3 regions of the Roseateles albus genome follow, and region 1 is predicted to be linked to each of the others. Evidence: predicted binding sites of a transcription regulator. Region 1 holds the regulator's gene; each other region holds the start of a gene.
The links. The regulator sigma-54, encoded in region 1, starts transcription at its own class of promoters, with help from an activator protein. The targets are predictions, from matches to a motif close to TGGCANGNAANCTGCTTT.

Region 1 (5,680 bases):
GGAGAGCAGCTTGCCGCTGAAGACCAGACTGATTTTTTCGAAGCCTTCGTCCGGGTTCTGCCTCGGAACGGGGCAGGAGCAGGCCTGCGCCGCTTGAATAGGGCTCAGGCACAGCAGCAGAAGCACGAGCCGTAGAAATCGCAATGCCACTGTGGCGGTCGTCTTTTTCATCGCGTGGGGCGGCCTAGCCGCAGCAGCTGATGCACCAAGGCCAGATCACTCTGGCTGAATCTCGGCGCCAGGTTTTGGCGTGCGTGCCGAACCGGCCACCAGATCAAAGCGGAACATCCTGCACTCGATCGGGCCGTTCCACATGGGGAAGCGGCGCGATTCCTTCAGCCGCATCTGCTGAGGTAACTTCATATCCGGGCAGAGCAGCCAGGCGGTCCAGCCGGCCGGATTTTGCGTATAGGCGCGCTTCCAATGCGCGGCCAAGCGCGGGAAAAAGTCGTCCCCGGCGTCGCGAGCCTCGGAGCCGCCGGCATCGCGGTAATGTGCCGCCTTGCCGCGCACCTCGATCCGCTCGCCATAGGGCGGGTTCATCATGATGGTGCCGGGCATGCCCTCGGGCAGCTCTGGTGCCGGCCGCTCCAGCGCATCGCCGCCGTTGAACTGAATGTATTGGGCGACGCCTGCGCGCTCGGCATTGCGGCGCGCGAAGTCCACCATGCGGAAGGCCACATCGCTGCAAAAGATCGGCACCGCCGGCGCATGCTCACGGTCCTTGGCGGCCTGCTTGATCGCTTGCCAGCGGCCGCGCAGCGGCACAAAGGGCAATTGCTTCTCGAAAGCAAAGCGGCGCTGCATGCCGGCGGCCATGCCGCAGGCGATTTGCGCCGCTTCGACCGCGATGGTGCCCGATCCGCAGCAGGGGTCGTGCAGCGCGCCGCCGGTCTCGGGCGTGCCCTTCCAGCCGGCAGCGGCCAGCATCGCGGCGGCCAGCGTTTCTTTCAGCGGCGCGTCGCCCTTGTCTTCGCGCCAGCCGCGCTTGAACAGCGGCTCGCCGGAAGTGTCCACATAGAGGGTGGCGTCGAACTCGCTCAGGTGCAAGATGATGGGCAAATCTGGGAAGCGGGTGTCGACGCTGGGGCGCTCGCCGGTGGCGTCGCGCAGTACGTCGCAGATGGCATCCTTCACGCGCAGCGTGGCGAAGTTGAGGCTGCGCAGCGGCGAGTGGCGCGCGACGGTGTCCACACGGATGGTCTCGGCCGGCGTGATCCACTCGGTCCAGTCAATCGTGCGAGCCAAGGCATAGATATCGTCCTCATGGCGGTAGCCGCCCGAGGTCAGCTCAATCATCACGCGCTGCGCCAAGCGGCATTCGAGGTTGAGCTTCATCACGCCTTCGAGATCGCTTTTGAGCGCGATGCCACCGCGCAAGACCTCGATATGCGTCTTGGGCAGGATCAGGCGAACTTCTTCGTCCAGCAAGCGCTCCACGCCGGAGGCACAAGAGAGAAAAAGCTGGTGTACGGTTTTTGGGGATTCTTTGGCGGCCATGACGCTATTGTCCCAGCAACAGCGCCGCGACCTAAACTGCACCCATTTACTTTTACATCCTGGACCCGATGCTTACTTCCGACCAACTGACCCAATTCGGCGCGGCCAGCCTGCCCGGCTTGCTGGGCATCGTGATTCTGCAGGCCGGCCTGGACGAGGTGCATGCCGAGTTGCCGGTGCGTCCCGTCGTGATGGCGCCGAACGGCTATTTGCATGCCGGCAGCATCGTCAGCTTGGCCGACACCTGCGCGGGTTACGGTTGCATCGCCAATTTGCCGGCCGGTGCGAGCGGCTTCACGACGATTGAGTTGAAGTCCAATCACTTGGGCACCGCCCGTGACGGCGTGATCGAGTGCAGGGCCAAGCCGGTGCATCTGGGCCGCACGACTCAAGTGTGGGACGCGGTGGTGACGCATCGCGAGACGGGCAAGACGCTGGCGCTGTTCCGCTGTACGCAGATGCTGCTTTACCCCAAATAGGGCTTAACGTCCCGGGAACATGCGCTCATCGTCGAAGATCATGCTGTGGGTGGTGCGCAGCACGACGCCGTCCTTGAAGTGCACATTGAAACGCTGGCGCTGACCCATCATTTCATCGGGCACGGTCCAGTCCCAGACCTCTTCGCCGCTGAATCTGAATGTCACGCGCGTGCGTTCCTTGCCCAGCAGGCGGCTGACCTGATCGGGCGTCCAGCCCGGTTGCACGCGGGCCCGCACGGCGGGCTGCAAGGTGTCCTCGATGCTGATGACCTTGCCATCGGCGTCGACGCGGATCATCAGCGCGCTCTTGCCCATCGGTTGCTGCGAATACTCCAAGGTCTTGCCGCCTTTGCCGTCAAGGTCGGGCCAGATCTGCGTCGGCTGACCATATTGGGCCAGCACGGCGGCCGCACTCATGCCGGGGCTGACGCTGCGTGGGCTGGGTACGCTGACACAAGCGGCGAGGCTCAGGCACATGAGGCTCGCAATGGCGATCGTTTTGAAAACAGACATGAGGTCTTTGCTCCTTAGTTGACCCGCCGCATCGTGGTCGTGCCGATTTTCATGCCTTCGCGGTACTTGGCCACGGTGCGGCGCGCGACCTGTATGCCTTGCTCGTCCAGCATTTCGGCCAGCGCGCTGTCGGACAGTGGCTTGGCTGGGTTCTCGGCGTCGATGAATTGCTTGATCAAGGCGCGCACAGCGGTGCTCGAAGCATTGCCGCCGGCCTCGGTGCTGAGCCCCGAGCCGAAGAAGTATTTCAACTCAAAAGTGCCGAACACGGTGGCCATGTATTTGGCCGTGGTGACGCGCGAGATGGTCGACTCATGCAGACCCAACTCATCAGCAATCTCGCGCAGCACCAGCGGTTTCATCGCCAAAGCGCCATGCGTGAAGAAGGCTTTTTGGCGCTCCACGATGGCCTGCGAGACGCGCAAAATCGTATCAAAGCGCTGCTGGATATTCTTGATGAACCAGCGCGCTTCCTGCAGCTGACCGCCGAGCGGGCTGTTGGTGATGCCGCCGCGCGTTTGGCGCAGCGCGTTCGCATACAGCTCGTTGATGCGCAGCTTCGGTGCCACCTCGGGGTTGATGATGACGCGCAACTCGCGCCCGACCTTGCGCACGATCACGTCCGGGATTACCGCTGCGGCCATGCCGCGTGCAAAAGCGCGCCCCGGCTTGGGCTCCAGTGAAACAATTAAGGCCTGCGCCTCACGCAAGAGCTCATCGTCGGCACCGGTCAGGGCCGACAGCCTCTTGTAGTCACGCCGGGCCAGCAGCTCCAGGTGTTTTTGGCAGATCATGATGGCGATCATCTGCGCCGCGCTGCGCGGCAGGGCGCGCAATTGCAACTCCAGGCATTCGGCCAAATCTTTCGCACCGACGCCGGTGGGCGTCATGTTCTTCAGCCATTTCAGCGCGATACGAAGATGGTCCAGCAGGTCTTCGCGCTCTTCGATGTCCTCGGACAGCGCCTCTGAGATTTCTTCAAGGCTGTCTTCCAGATAGCCGTCTTCATTCAATGATTCGATCAGCACATGCAAGGCCATGCGGTCGGACTCCGACAAGCCCATGCCAGCCATTTGCTGAGTTAGGTGCTCTTGCAGGCTGATTTCGCCCGTGGATTGATCGGCATGTTCGCCGTCGTCATCGCCGCTGCCTGAGTTGCTGCCGGGGCTGTTGGCCGGCAACTCGCGGATGCCGTCAAAGTCATCGCGCTCGGTGCCGTTCTCCCAGTCTTCGCGCTCGACTGCGCCGAAGTCCTCGGCCTGCAACTCGGCCGCGGCCTCGCCACCGCCGCCCAGCTCCATATCGGCGCCGCTGTCCTCAGCGGCGGTCGCTTCGCTGATGCTGGCGCGCATCTCGGCCAACTCGGGCGCCGCGACGCTGAAATCCTCCTCGGTTTCCAGCAGCGGGTTCTGCGCCAGCATCTGCTCGACTTCTTGGTTCAACTCCAGGGTCGAGAGTTGCAGCAGCCGGATTGACTGCTGCAACTGCGGCGTTAACGATAGGTGCTGGCTCAGCCGTAGCTGCAAAGAGGGTTTCATTCGCCGCTAACCAGATCACATGCGGAAGTTTTCGCCGAGATAGACCTTGCGCACGTCGGCGTTCTCGATGATTTCGGCCGGTGTGCCTTCGGCCAGCACCGAACCTTCGCTGATGATGTAGGCGCGGTCACAGATGCCCAGCGTCTCGCGCACATTGTGGTCGGTGATCAAGACACCAATGCCGCGCGCCTTCAGGAAGCCGATGATGCGCTGGATCTCCAGCACCGCGATCGGGTCGACGCCGGCAAAGGGCTCGTCCAGCAGGATGAAGCGCGGCTGGGTGGCCAGTGCGCGCGCAATCTCGACGCGCCGCCGCTCACCGCCCGACAAGGCCGGCGCCGGGCTGTCGCGCAGCTTTTCGATGCTGAGGTCGTGCAGCAGGCTCTCTAGCAATTCGTTGATGCGGTCAGGCGAGAGGGCGCGGCCATCCGGCCCGACTTGCAACTCCAGCACCGCGCGGATGTTCTGTTCGGTCGTCAGCTTGCGAAAGATCGAAGCCTCTTGCGGCAGATAGCTCAGGCCCAGGCGCGCACGCTGATGGATAGGTAAATGCTGCACGGCGCGGCCGTCGATGCGGATCTCGCCGGCATCGGCGCGCACCAAGCCGACGATCATGTAAAAGCTGGTCGTTTTGCCTGCACCATTGGGGCCCAAAAGGCCAACCACCTCGCCGCTGTTGACGCCGACATGGACATTGGTGACGACCCGGCGTACCCCATATGTCTTGGCCAGGCCCTCGGCCTCCAAGCGGCTGCGCGGGCCAGACTCCAGCGCCGGGATGTGAGCTGCGCTGCTCATCAAGGTTGGCGTTTCGGCAAGGTCACGCTGGGCTGCAGCGGCACCGCTGAGGCCGGCGCTGCATTGGCCTCGGCCGCAGCAGCGCCACGAGGCATCAACACCACCCGTACCCGGCCGCTCGGGTGTGGCGAGGTGGCGCCGCCTTCGGCCGTGAAAACTTCGCTGCGGTTGTTGTAGACGATCAAGGCGCCGGTGACCTCATCGGCCACCTTGCTGCCCTGGGTGCGGCGCACCACCGCATTGCCAAGAAAACGCACCGAATCGCTGCGGGTATCGTATTCAAGTGCATCGGCAAAACCTTCGATGGCCTCGCCGGGCACATCGCGCGCCTGGCGGAAGCTGACTTGCTTGCCGGTTTTGCCGCTGGCGTTCGCTTGGTAATAGCCGTCGCCGGTTTCGCGCAGGTCGATGCGCTCGGCCCGCAGCACCAGGCTGCCCCGGCTCAGCACCACATCGCCGAGAAACTCGGTTCTCTGGTTGGCCACGTCGACACTGCCACCTTTCTCGGAAGCGATGTTCAAGGGCATCAGGTGGTCGGCCTTCTCGGCCCACGCCGGCCCTGCGGCCAGCGTCAGCAAGGCGCTCAGGCCCACCCCCGCCAGGCCCAGCAGCTTTGAGGGCAAAACAGGGGCACAGCGGCGTTGAGTGGGCGTTTGGGTAGGCATCATCTGAGTGGCGGCACAATTCTTGCAGACCATTCTAGCCCGGGGGTGGCTATGCCCTCCCGCTCAGCTCTTGCTGCGTGCCAGCTTGATCAAATGATCGGCCACGACCAGGGCTTGCGGGATGCCGCCGGCCATGCTGGGCGAGGTCAGGAAGCGTCCGGCGACACCTAGGGCCGGGACGCCATCG
Region 2 (5,680 bases), on a different contig from region 1:
GGCCGATCCAATACTGCGGCATCACCTCTGTACGCAGTAAACCATTCAGAGCCACTGCGGTGCCTAAGGCGGTGGCCAGTCCCATCGCCACACGCAGCGTGAGCAGACCAGCGCCGGTCTGGCGGCGGCACAGCGGCCCGAGCAGAATCAGCATCAGGCTGATTGCGCCAAAAGCCAGCGCGTGCACCACGATATCTGCGTCTTGGCCAGCCGGCAGCGCGCTCCAGCGCCCACCTAAATGGGTGTCCAGCCATAGCGCAATCGCTGTTGTCGTGATCGCAGCCCATGGCGTCCACAAAACATCGGAGCGCGCGCCCAAGCACAGCGGCAGGCCCAAGGCGGCCCAGAGCGCAAACAGCTGCCAAGGGTCGGCGCCGGTTTGGTAGGTTTGGCCGAAAAAGGCAAGCAAACCGCCCAAGCTCAGCAGGCATAACAAGGCCAAGGCGGCGCGGGCCTTGGGCCACAGCGCCGCACCTAGCGCGCTGCCGAGCAGCAGAGTTTGCAAGAGAGCAAAACGCCCGGCACGCCCCAGCTCGGCCCAGTTGGCCGCCACCCACATCAAAAGCCCTAAGCCGGCCAAGCCTGCCGCCAACAAGGCCGTACCGCGCAGCAGCTGTGCGCTCAAGTTGCGCGGCTGCTCGGTCAGGCCTGCCGCGCGCTGTAGCTGAAGCGCGGCTTGTTCGTCCAAGCCATATTGGGCGCCAAGTTGAAGGAGCAGGAGTCGTGTTTTCATTGGCGCAAATGATAAGGGCGGCCATGCCGCCCTCAATGACTAGCTTTTGCGGCGGGTGTCAGCGTTCCATGATCTGGACGACGTCGGACTTCATGATGGTGACGCGCTTGCCATCGGCATCGCGGTACTCGTAGCTGCCGGCTTTCTCATCCAAGTCGGGCTTGCCGTGGCTGACGATCATGCGGCCTTCTTTGGTGCTCATGATGTATTGCGTGGAACTGCAGCCGGCCAAGGCTGCAAGCAGAACCAAACAGATGGAAGCGCTGAGTTTCATGGCTTGATCTCCTATCTAAAGTTGATTTGTGAGGCCGGTCGACAAAGGCCGACGCGGCGAGTATTCCATGGCGAGCTGGCGTTAGCACAAGGAATTTCCCACCCTGGCCTTGGCAGCGCAGATTCAAATTAGGGGATTGATCTGGGCCTATGTTCGCGCTAGGGGCTATGCCTAGCTGGGCACGAAACTTGCATTTGGCTGATGACTCGGTCCAGACTATGCAAAACCCCAGCAAGCCCACTCCGCCCATCAAGGCCATCGCCATCGCCGCACCGCCCAGCCCCGCCCAAGGCTTGCGTGTGCTGCTGATCGACGATGGCGCGCACCGTGTGCAGCTGATTCAGCAAGAGCTGGCGCGCCAAGGCTGCGAGGTGGTCGGCGTGATCGAGCAGGGTGCCTTGATCCATGACTGCGTGCTGCGTCTGAAGCCCGATGTGGTGATTGTCGACAGCGAATCGCCGACGCGCGACACCTTGGAGAACCTCGCCACGCTGTCGCTGCAGATGCCGCGGCCGGTGGTGGTGTTCTCGGAGGACGGCGACCAAGGAACGATGCGCCGAGCGCTGCAGGCCGGCGTCAGCGCCTATGTGGTGGCGGGGCTGCAGCCGCAGCGTCTGGCTTCGGTGCTGCAAGTGGCCTGCCTGCGTTTTGAGCAAGACCTGGCCCTGCGCCAGGAGCTGACGCAGGCGCAAGCGCAACTCAGTGGGCGCAAGCTCATCGAGCGGGCCAAGGGCATCTTGATGGCGGAGATGGGCCTGGATGAAGACGCAGCCTACAAGCGCATGCGTCGCTTGGCCATGGACCGTGGCTCGCCCTTGATTGATGTGGCTGAACGCATCATTGATGCACAGGCCTTGTTGCGCTGCACCAAACTGGGTTGATTCTGGCTGGGCATGCCTTCAAAGCGTGCGCAAACCGCTCCCGACCCCCAGCGTTTTGGCTGGCACGAGTCCTGCTAAGTAGATCCTGAGACTCACAACGGCGTGGGTTCACTCAAGCGCAATATAGATTTTCGACGGACAACGGCGTCCGACCTTGGTTCTCGCTTTCTTTGGAAAGCCTGAGCGGGTCGACGCCGTTTTTGTTTTTGGAACTGGAGATGTTGATGAGCAAGAGTCTTGAACTTCAAGGAGAAGGTTTGATGAGCGCAGATCGTCGCAAACTATTGACCGGTGCTGCCGCTGGGGCTGTGACAGGTCTTGCTAGCAGCTTGCCCGGCGGCGCCTGGGCCGCCGGCTCCGACAAGCCCGAGAAGGAAGAGGTCCGCATCGGCTTCATTCCGCTGACCGATTGCGCCAGCGTCGTGATGGCCTCGGTCTTGGGCTTCGACAAGAAGTACGGCGTCAAAATCATTCCGACCAAGGAAGCCTCTTGGGCAGGCGTGCGCGACAAACTGGTCAACGGCGAGCTGGACATGGCGCATGCGCTCTACGGCATGATTTATGGCGTGCACCTCGGCGTGGCCGGCCCCAAGAAAGACATGGCCGTCTTGATGACCCTGAACAACAACGGCCAGGCGATCACGCTGTCCAAGAGGCTGGCCGACAAGGGCGCGGTCGACGGCGCGACGCTTGCCAAGCTGATGGCGACCGACAAGCGTGAGTACACCTTTGCCCAGACCTTCCCTACCGGCACCCACGCGATGTGGTTGTACTACTGGATGGCCGCGCATGGCATCAACCCGCTCAAGGACGCCAAGGTCATCACCGTGCCGCCGCCGCAGATGGTGGCGAATATGCGGGTCGGCAATATGGACGGCTATTGCGTCGGCGAGCCCTGGAACCACCGCGCCATCGTCGACGGCATCGGCATTACCGCCGTCACCTCGCAAGACATCTGGAAAGACCATCCCGAGAAGGTGCTGGCCAGCAGCGGCGACTTCGTTAAGCAGTACCCGAATACTGCGCGTGCCGTCATCATGGCCGTGCTGGAGGCCGGCCGCTGGATAGACGCCGGCCTGCAAAACAAGCTCAAGATGGCCGACACCATCGCCGAGAAGGCCTATGTCAACACCGGCGTCGACGCGATCAATCAGCGCATTCTGGGGCGCTACCAAAACGGCTTAGGAAGGACATGGGACGACCCCAACTACATGAAGTTTTTCAACGACGGGCAGGTCAACTTCCCCTATTTGAGCGACGGCATGTGGTTCCTGACCCAGCACAAGCGTTGGGGCTTGCTGAAAGACCACCCGGACTATCTGGCGGTCGCCAAGCAGATCAACCAGATCGATCTGTACAAGCAAGCGGCCAGCGCGCTCAAGGTCAATGTGCCCAAAGACGCCATGCGCAGCAGCAAGCTGATCGACGGCGTGGTCTGGGACGGGCGCGAGCCGGCCAAATATGCCGACGCCTTCAAAGTCAAAGCCTGAGGAGCAAGCCATCATGGTCAGTGCCGTCTTCCATTCGCCGCGTGACGTCAGCATCGAGCTGGTCAAGCCGCCTGTATCTCCCCCGCAGAAAGTGAAAGCTAAACCGCAAACCGCGCGGATGCCGATCGACTGGCGCGGCGTCTGGCTGCGCGTGCTGCCGCCAGTGCTGGGTCTGGCCTTGTTGATCGGCATCTGGGCGCTGGCGACCCAGAAAGGCGGGCCCTTTCCAAGCCCGTCGGCCACCTTCGATGCCGCCGTCAAACTGTTCGCCGACCCCTTCCGCAGCAACGGTCCGAACGACCAAGGCATAGGTTGGAACATCCTGGCCTCGCTGCAACGGGTCGCGCTGGGCTTTGGCCTGGCGGCGCTGGTCGGTATTCCGCTGGGCTTTGTGATCGGCAGGTTCGAGTTCGCCAGCCGCATGATCTCGCCGCTGATCAGCCTGCTCAAGCCAGTCTCGCCGCTGGCCTGGTTGCCGATTGGCTTGTTGGTGTTCAAGAGCGCCAATCCGGCGGCGATCTGGACCATCTTTATCTGCTCGATCTGGCCCATGGTGGTCAACACAGCGGTCGGCGTGCAGCGCGTGCCCGAGGACTATCTGAACGTGGCGCGGGTTTTGAAGCTATCTGAATGGAAAGTTATCACCCGCATCCTCTTGCCGGCCGTGCTGCCTTACATCTTGACCGGCGTGCGCCTGTCGGTCGGCACCGCCTGGCTGGTGATCGTGGCGGCCGAGATGCTGACCGGCGGTGTCGGCATCGGTTTCTGGGTCTGGGATGAGTGGAACAACCTCAATGTCGCCCACATCATCATCGCGATCTTCGTCATCGGCATCGTCGGGCTGGCGCTGGAATGGATCTTGATGGCCGTGGCCAAACGCTTCTCTTTCGAGGACTGATGTGATGAGTACTCTTGTGAACAAAGCGAAAAGCTTCATCGAAGTGCAGGCGGCCGAGATGGTCTTCAACACCCGCAAGGGTAGCTTCCATGCCCTCAGCAAGATTGACTTGCAGGTGCAGCGCGGCGAGTTCATCACGCTGATTGGCCATTCGGGCTGCGGCAAGTCGACGCTGCTGAATCTGATCGCCGGCCTGCTGCGGCCCAGCAGCGGCGTGCTGCTGTGCGATAACCGCGAGATCACCGAGCCCGGGCCCGAGCGCGCAGTGGTGTTCCAGAACCATTCGCTCTTGCCGTGGCTGTCGTGCTTCGAGAACGTCTATCTGGGTGTCGAATCGGTGTTCGAGCGGGCCGAGTCCAAGGCCAAGCTGATCGAGCGCACCGAGGCCGCGCTGGCGCTGGTCGGCATGAGTCACGCGACACACAAACGCCCGCATGAGATCTCCGGCGGCATGAAGCAGCGCATAGGCATTGCTCGCGCGCTGGCCATGCAACCCAAGGTCCTCTTGATGGATGAGCCCTTCGGCGCGCTCGATGCGCTGACCCGCGCACATCTGCAAGATGAGCTGCTGAAGATCGTCGCCGCGACGCAAAGCACGGTGGTGATGGTCACGCATGACGTCGACGAGGCGGTGCTTTTGAGTGACCGCATCGTGATGATGAGCAATGGGCCGGCCGCAACGATAGGCGAGATCCTCAGCGTTGACCTGCCAAGGCCGCGCAGCCGTGTCGAGTTGTCGGAGAGCGCCGCGTACACCGCGGCCCGCAAGGCGGTGATCGACTTTCTCTACACCCGCCACGCCAAGGAAGCCCGTAGCGAGGTGGCAGCATGAACGCGTCGAGCAAGTTCTTGGGGCCTAAACAGAAACTGGTCTTGATCGGTAACGGCATGGCCGGCGTGCGCACGCTCGAAGAGCTGCTCAAGATGGCGCCGGATCTCTACGACATCACCGTCTTCGGTGCCGAGCCGCACCCGAACTACAACCGCATCCTGCTGAGCCCGGTACTGGCCGGCGAGCAGACGATTGAGGAGATCATCCTCAATCCGCTGGATTGGTATGCAGACAACAACATCACCCTGCACTTGAGCAAGACGGTCACGCAGATCGACCGGATTCGTCGCAAGGTCATCGCCTCAGATGGCACCGAGGCCGATTACGACCGCCTGCTGATCGCCACCGGCTCCGTGCCTTTCATCCTGCCCATTCCCGGCAAGGATCTGGACGGCGTAATCGCCTATCGCGACATCGCCGATACCAACGAGATGATCGACGCTGCGACCAAATACCAGCACGCAGTCGTGATCGGCGGCGGCCTGCTGGGCCTGGAGGCCGCTAACGGCTTGATGCTGCGGGGCATGCAGGTGACTGTCGTGCATATCGGCGATTGGCTGATGGAGCGTCAG
Region 3 (5,680 bases), on a different contig from region 1:
TGAAGTCTTTTTGGATTATCTAAAGGTGCTAGGATTTTAGAATCCTCTTGAGCTGCTTTAGAAGGCTCTACAGCGAGTTCAAGGCCTTTGAGTTGGATTGGTATTGATTTTGTCTGAAGGCTAGCTGCAGGGGCTTCAAATGGCTTTGCTGCTAGTTTGCTGGGTAATCGGCTTGAGCTAAGGTGATAGTCCTTTGCTTTGGAATAGACCTTGGCTAAATAACTCAGTCTTTTGAAGGCGTCTATAGAATCTGTTCTGAGTTCATGCCATGCGGTAGAGCCTTTTCTAGCAAAGTTGCCTCTCTTGTTGTATTTAATCTCGCCTGTCTCTGTATATATATCAAGAGGGAGGCAATCTAAGCGTCTATGGTTCAGCTTTGCTTTGTTGGAATTGCTGAACTTGGCTAATCTTTCTTCTAGTAAGTTCAAGTCTTTGGTGTTTAGGCCATCAAAGAAGAATGCTAAGTGCAAATGCTCCTGTTTGTTCTTTGGTCGAATCTCTAAAGTTGCAAGATAGAGGAACTTTGTTTCCTTTGTTCCTTTTGTTTTAGCTCTTGATGCTAGGAATCTGGCAAGGTCTTTCCTTAACTCTTGTAGTTTGTCTTGGTTTGGTTCATCAATCGTAAAGTGGCTTACCTTTGGGTCTGTAAAGTTAACTAAGCTAAACATTAAAAGCTCTTCTATTTTATTTAAGATGTCAACGTAAAAGCCTTTACTTGATTTGCTGTTGGCGTAGAGTTCTAGATCGTTAAAAGTTGATTCTGTAGTAATATTTCTATTAGCTGATTTGAAGATGTTTGACATGCTCGGTTTACCTCTCGTTGGGTAAGTCAAGACTCTTAGCTGTTGTTGCGTTTAACCTGTGATAAATGGGTCTATATACAGGTGTATCTATTCTGAAGAATTTAGAGCATCGAATTAAAACGCTAGAAAGCCCGTATTTGTTGGGCTGTAGTTCATTACTTGATGTCTAAAAGTGCAATATTTGAAAGGGCGGATTTGTCTTTTCGATGTGCTCCAAAATGAGGCAATTGCTAATGAGCTTGACTTGATGTTGATAAAAGTTTAGACGTAGAAAAGCCCGCTATTCTCCTGCTCAATTAGGGGAATGCGGGCTTTAATTATTTGTAGTCCGAATTATTATTCTATAATAAATATTCAGTTTGTCAATAGAATTACTATATTATTTTGCAATTACTATAAAATATATATTGCAATACTTGACAATAAGATTGCTAGTTATTGCTAGTTAATAGATTGAAAACGCAGCTAAGTACTTGATTTATAAGGATATTTTCTTAATATCTGAGAGGTTAAAGAGGTGGATACAGGTTCTATCAGAGACTCTACCTAGTCGGGATAGGTTCATCTTTTAATGGTTCATTGTTGTGTTGTGATCTTCTGAAAACGCGCAGGGAACTCGGCCTGCCGGGCCGCGCGCGAAATCAGGATGCGGCCGGTTTCCATCGGCTCGCGTAGCGCCTCCAAGGCGCTACGGCTGAATTCGGCCAGCTCGTCTAAAAACAATACGCCGTGCAAAGCCAGCGAAATCTCACCCGGGCGAGGCGGCGAGCCGCCGCCGACCAGGGCCACGCTGGAGGCACTGTGGTGTGGGCTGCGCAGGCTGCGTTGGCCCCAGCGTGCTGGCTCAAACTGCCCGGCCAGGCTCAGCACCGATGCGCAGGCCAAGGCCTCTTCCTCACTCAGCGGCGGCAGCAAGCCGGCCATGCGCTGGGCCAGCATCGACTTGCCGGTGCCCGGTGGGCCGACCATCAAGAGACTGTGCTCGCCGATCGCGGCGATCTCCAGCGCGCGTTTGGCGCCGGCCTGACCTTTGATGTCGCTGAGATCGGGTGGGGCCGGCGCTTCGGCGCGGGTCAAGGGCGTGGCCGGTGCCAGCGGCGCATCACTGCCGGGCACCAAGGCTGCGACCACATCCAGCAGATGGTCGGCCTGCAAGACCTTGATGCCCGAGACCAAGGCCGCCTCGGCCGCGCTGGTTGGGGGCAAGATCAGGCTGCGGGTCGATTGCTCCTGGCGCAGTGCCAGGCTCATGGCCAGCGCGCCGCGCACCGGCCGCAATTCGCCGCCCAGCGACAACTCACCGGCGCATTCAAACTCGGCCAGTCGTGCCGCATCGATCTGCTCGCTGGCAGCCAGCAGGCCCAGAGCAATCGGCAGGTCGAAACGTCCGCCTTCTTTGGGGAGTTCGGCAGGGGCTAGGTTGACGATGATGCGGCGATTGTGGGGGAAGCTCAGACCGCTGTTTTGCAGCGCCGCACGCACCCGCTCACGAGATTCTTTGACTTCGGTCTCCGCGAGCCCAACCAGCGTGAAAGAAGGAAGTCCATTGGCCAGATGCACTTCGACGCTGACGGCCGCTGCACTCAAGCCGTCCAGAGCCCGGCTTTGAACGATCGCCAATGACATAGGGCGCTCCCCTGGCCCCGTCTTGCCGGGACCTTGTCAGCAATTGTGCACGCTGTGAGGGCCTGCGCAGCTATTTGCACAGCCATGGTGCGCGCACCAGTTTGGGTTGTGCTCAGCGCAGATCCATTCTGGTGCGAAGCGCCTGCAAGCTGATGGCTAGGGGGCGATATGACTTGGCACGAAAGCTGCAAAGGGAGAGCAGGTCCCGTAGAAATTCTGATCCACCCCTTTTTTAATCCCAAAGCTAGGAAACCTGCCATGAAGTCGATTTTTGCTGTGCTTGCTGTCACGCTGACTCTGGGCGCCACCATGGCTCAGGCCGAAGAAGCGGCGAAGACCGAGGCCGCCCCCGAGGCTGCCAGCCCCTTGTCCTTCAACGTCAGTGTGACCTCGGACTACCGCTACCGCGGTCTGTCGCAGTCGCGCCTGAACCCTGCGCTGCAAGGCGGCGCGGATTACGCGTTTGCCAACGGTTTTTACATTGGTACCTGGGCCTCGACCATCAAGTGGATCAAGGATGCGCCTTACAACGGCGGCGCCAATGTGGAAATCGACGTCTATGGCGGCTACAAGACCGAGATCGCCAGCGGCTTGACGCTGGATGTTGGCGCGCTGACTTACATCTACCCCAGCAACGATCTGAACCCCAAGGCCGACACCACCGAGGTCTACGGTGCTTTGAGCTTTGGCCCGGTGACGGCCAAGTACTCGCACAGCGTGACCAATTTGTTCGGCACCGCCGACAGCAAGGGCAGTGGCTACCTGGATGTGTCGGCCACCTTTGACGTAGGCGGTGGTTTCACCGTGGTGCCGCATGTCGGCTACCAAAAGGTGAAGAACAACAGCGCGGCCAGCTACACCGACTACTCGCTGACGCTGAACAAGGACTACGCCGGCTTCACCTTTGGCGCGGCGGTGGTGGGCACCAACACGGACGCTTACAAGGGCGGCCCGTCTATGAAGAACCTGGGCAAAGACGGTCTGGTCGTGTCGGTGAAGAAGACTTTCTGAGCTCGTATCCAGCAATAGAAATCGGAGATAGACAGCATGAAACTGATTACAGCCATCATCAAGCCCTTCAAGCTTGATGAAGTTCGCGAAGCCCTCAGCGCCATCGGCGTGCAGGGCCTGACTGTGACCGAGGTGAAGGGCTTTGGCCGCCAAAAAGGCCATACCGAGCTCTACCGCGGCGCCGAATATGTCGTGGACTTTTTGCCCAAGGTGAAGATCGAAGCCGCCGTGGATGACGCCGTGGTCGAGCAGGTGATCGATGCCATCGAAGCCGCCGCCCGCACCGGCAAGATCGGTGACGGCAAGATTTTTGTCTCGCCGCTGGACCAAGTGGTGCGCATTCGCACCGGCGAGACCGGCAACGAAGCCCTCTGACGCAAGATTTCCGTGGAGAACAAGACATGAAAAAACTTCTCGCCTGCCTCGCTCTGGCCGCAGCGGTGCTTGCACCTGCCGCCTGGGCCCAACAAGATGCTGCCGCCCCGGCGGCTGTAGCCAGCGCCGTGATGGCCCCAGCTTCGGCGCCAGACGCGGCGCCGGCGGCTGCAGCAGCGGCTGTACCTGCCGCTGAAGCCGCTTCGGCCGCTGCGCCGGCACTCGTTCCCAACAAGGGCGACACCTCGTGGATGTTGTTGTCCACACTCTTGGTCATCATGATGACGGTGCCCGGCCTGGCCCTGTTCTACGGTGGCCTGGTGCGCAGCAAAAACATGCTGTCGGTGCTGATGCAAGTGATGGTCGCGTTCTCGATGATCGTCGTCCTGTGGGTGCTGTACGGCTATAGCTTTGCGTTCACCGAAGGCAATGCCTTTATCGGCGGCACTGATCGCCTGTTCATGAAGGGCATCTGGGACAACGCGGCCGGCACCTTCGCCAACGCGGCGACCTTCAGCAAGGGCGTGGTCATCCCTGAGATCGTCTTCGCCGCCTTCCAGGCTACCTTTGCCGGCATCACCGCTTGCTTGATCATTGGCGCCTTCGCCGAGCGCATCAAGTTCTCGGCCGCGCTGATGTTCCTGGCCCTGTGGTTCACCTTCAGCTACCTGCCGATCGCGCACATGGTCTGGTTCTGGATGGGCCCGGACGCTTACACGGCCGCTGGTGTGGTGGACGAGATGAACGCCAAGGCCGGTTTCCTCTGGCAAATGGGTGCCCTGGACTTCGCCGGCGGCACCGTGGTGCACATCAATGCGGCGGTGGCCGGCTTGGTCGGTGCCTACATGATCGGCAAGCGTGTCGGCTACGGCAAGGAGGCCTTCACGCCACACAGCCTGACGCTGACCATGGTCGGTGCTTCGCTGCTGTGGGTCGGCTGGTTCGGCTTCAATGCCGGCTCCGCCTTGGAAGCCAATGGCTTCGCCGCGCTGGCTTTTATCAATACGCTGGTGGCAGCGGCTGCTGCGGTCTTGGCCTGGTGCTTGGGTGAGGCGCTGCTGAAGGGCAAGGCGTCGATGCTGGGTGCGGCTTCCGGCGCGGTGGCGGGCTTGGTGGCGGTGACGCCGGCAGCCGGCAACGTCGGCATCGGTGGTGCACTGGTGATCGGCTTCATCGGCGGCTTTGCCTGCCTGTGGGGTGTGACCGGCCTGAAGAAGCTGCTCGGTGCAGATGACTCGCTGGATGTGTTCGGCGTGCACGGTGTGGGCGGTATCGTTGGCGCCTTGCTGACCGGCGTCTTCAACTCACCCGCCTTGGGTGGCCCGAGCTTGGTGGGCGACTGGGTCACGGTCACGATGGTGACGCAAGAAGCGTTCTCGATCGCGGGTCAGGTCTGGATTCAGGCCAAGGCCGTTGGCTTGACCGTGATCTGGTCGACCGTGGTCTCTTTGGCGGCTTACAAACTGGTGGATCTGGTGATCGGTCTGCGCGTGACGGAAGAAGAAGAGCGCGAAGGTCTGGACATCAGCTCGCACGGCGAGACCGCTTATCACAAGTAAAAAGCAAGCAGAGGGTGGTGCGGCTTGGTTGAGCTTGCGCTGCTGAAGCAAAAGGCTGCCCTCGGGCAGCCTTTTTGGTTTTCGCGACCGTTCGCTAGCTGCGTTCGGCGGGCGCCTCCGGTTTGGGTCTGGCCTTGAGCAAGACTTCGGTCAACTCCAGCAACTTGGCCGGGCTGAAGGGCTTGGGCAAAAAGAAATTGGCGCCGGCCGCCAAGGACTTGGCTTTTGTCTGCTGCGCCGCGTCGGCGGTCAGCATCACGACCAAGGTGTGTGCGAGGGCCGGATCCTTGCGGATCTGAGCGCACA

Region 2: a site for sigma-54 is predicted at 1,949-1,966, ahead of PRZ03_RS21215 (CmpA/NrtA family ABC transporter substrate-binding protein). Genes of this name have one in related genera too.
Region 3: a site for sigma-54 is predicted at 2,604-2,621, ahead of PRZ03_RS12805 (TorF family putative porin). Genes of this name have one in related genera too.

Annotation. Positions count from the first base shown of each region.
Region 1 is NZ_JAQQXT010000001.1:394,349-400,028, forward strand. Features, by position in the region: gene PRZ03_RS01620 (tetratricopeptide repeat protein) at 1-171, opposite strand, end outside; gene PRZ03_RS01625 (THUMP domain-containing class I SAM-dependent RNA methyltransferase) at 217-1,500, opposite strand; gene PRZ03_RS01630 (PaaI family thioesterase) at 1,560-1,979, shown strand; gene PRZ03_RS01635 (outer membrane protein assembly factor BamE) at 1,983-2,492, opposite strand; gene PRZ03_RS01640 (RNA polymerase factor sigma-54) at 2,507-4,030, opposite strand; gene lptB (LPS export ABC transporter ATP-binding protein) at 4,046-4,828, opposite strand; gene lptA (lipopolysaccharide transport periplasmic protein LptA) at 4,828-5,451, opposite strand; gene PRZ03_RS01655 (thiol:disulfide interchange protein DsbA/DsbL) at 5,557-5,680, opposite strand, start outside.
Region 2 is NZ_JAQQXT010000017.1:44,859-50,538, forward strand. Features, by position in the region: gene PRZ03_RS21200 (DUF2157 domain-containing protein) at 1-733, opposite strand, end outside; gene PRZ03_RS21205 (YgdI/YgdR family lipoprotein) at 792-1,007, opposite strand; gene PRZ03_RS21210 (ANTAR domain-containing response regulator) at 1,226-1,888, shown strand; gene PRZ03_RS21215 (CmpA/NrtA family ABC transporter substrate-binding protein) at 2,149-3,378, shown strand; gene ntrB (nitrate ABC transporter permease) at 3,392-4,276, shown strand; gene PRZ03_RS21225 (ABC transporter ATP-binding protein) at 4,281-5,108, shown strand; gene nirB (nitrite reductase large subunit NirB) at 5,105-5,680, shown strand, end outside.
Region 3 is NZ_JAQQXT010000007.1:120,340-126,019, reverse strand. Features, by position in the region: gene PRZ03_RS12815 (hypothetical protein) at 1-803, opposite strand, end outside; partial or broken gene PRZ03_RS12810 (YifB family Mg chelatase-like AAA ATPase) at 1,395-2,429, opposite strand; gene PRZ03_RS12805 (TorF family putative porin) at 2,688-3,440, shown strand; gene glnK (P-II family nitrogen regulator) at 3,477-3,815, shown strand; gene amt (ammonium transporter) at 3,842-5,374, shown strand; gene PRZ03_RS12790 (response regulator transcription factor) at 5,469-5,680, opposite strand, start outside.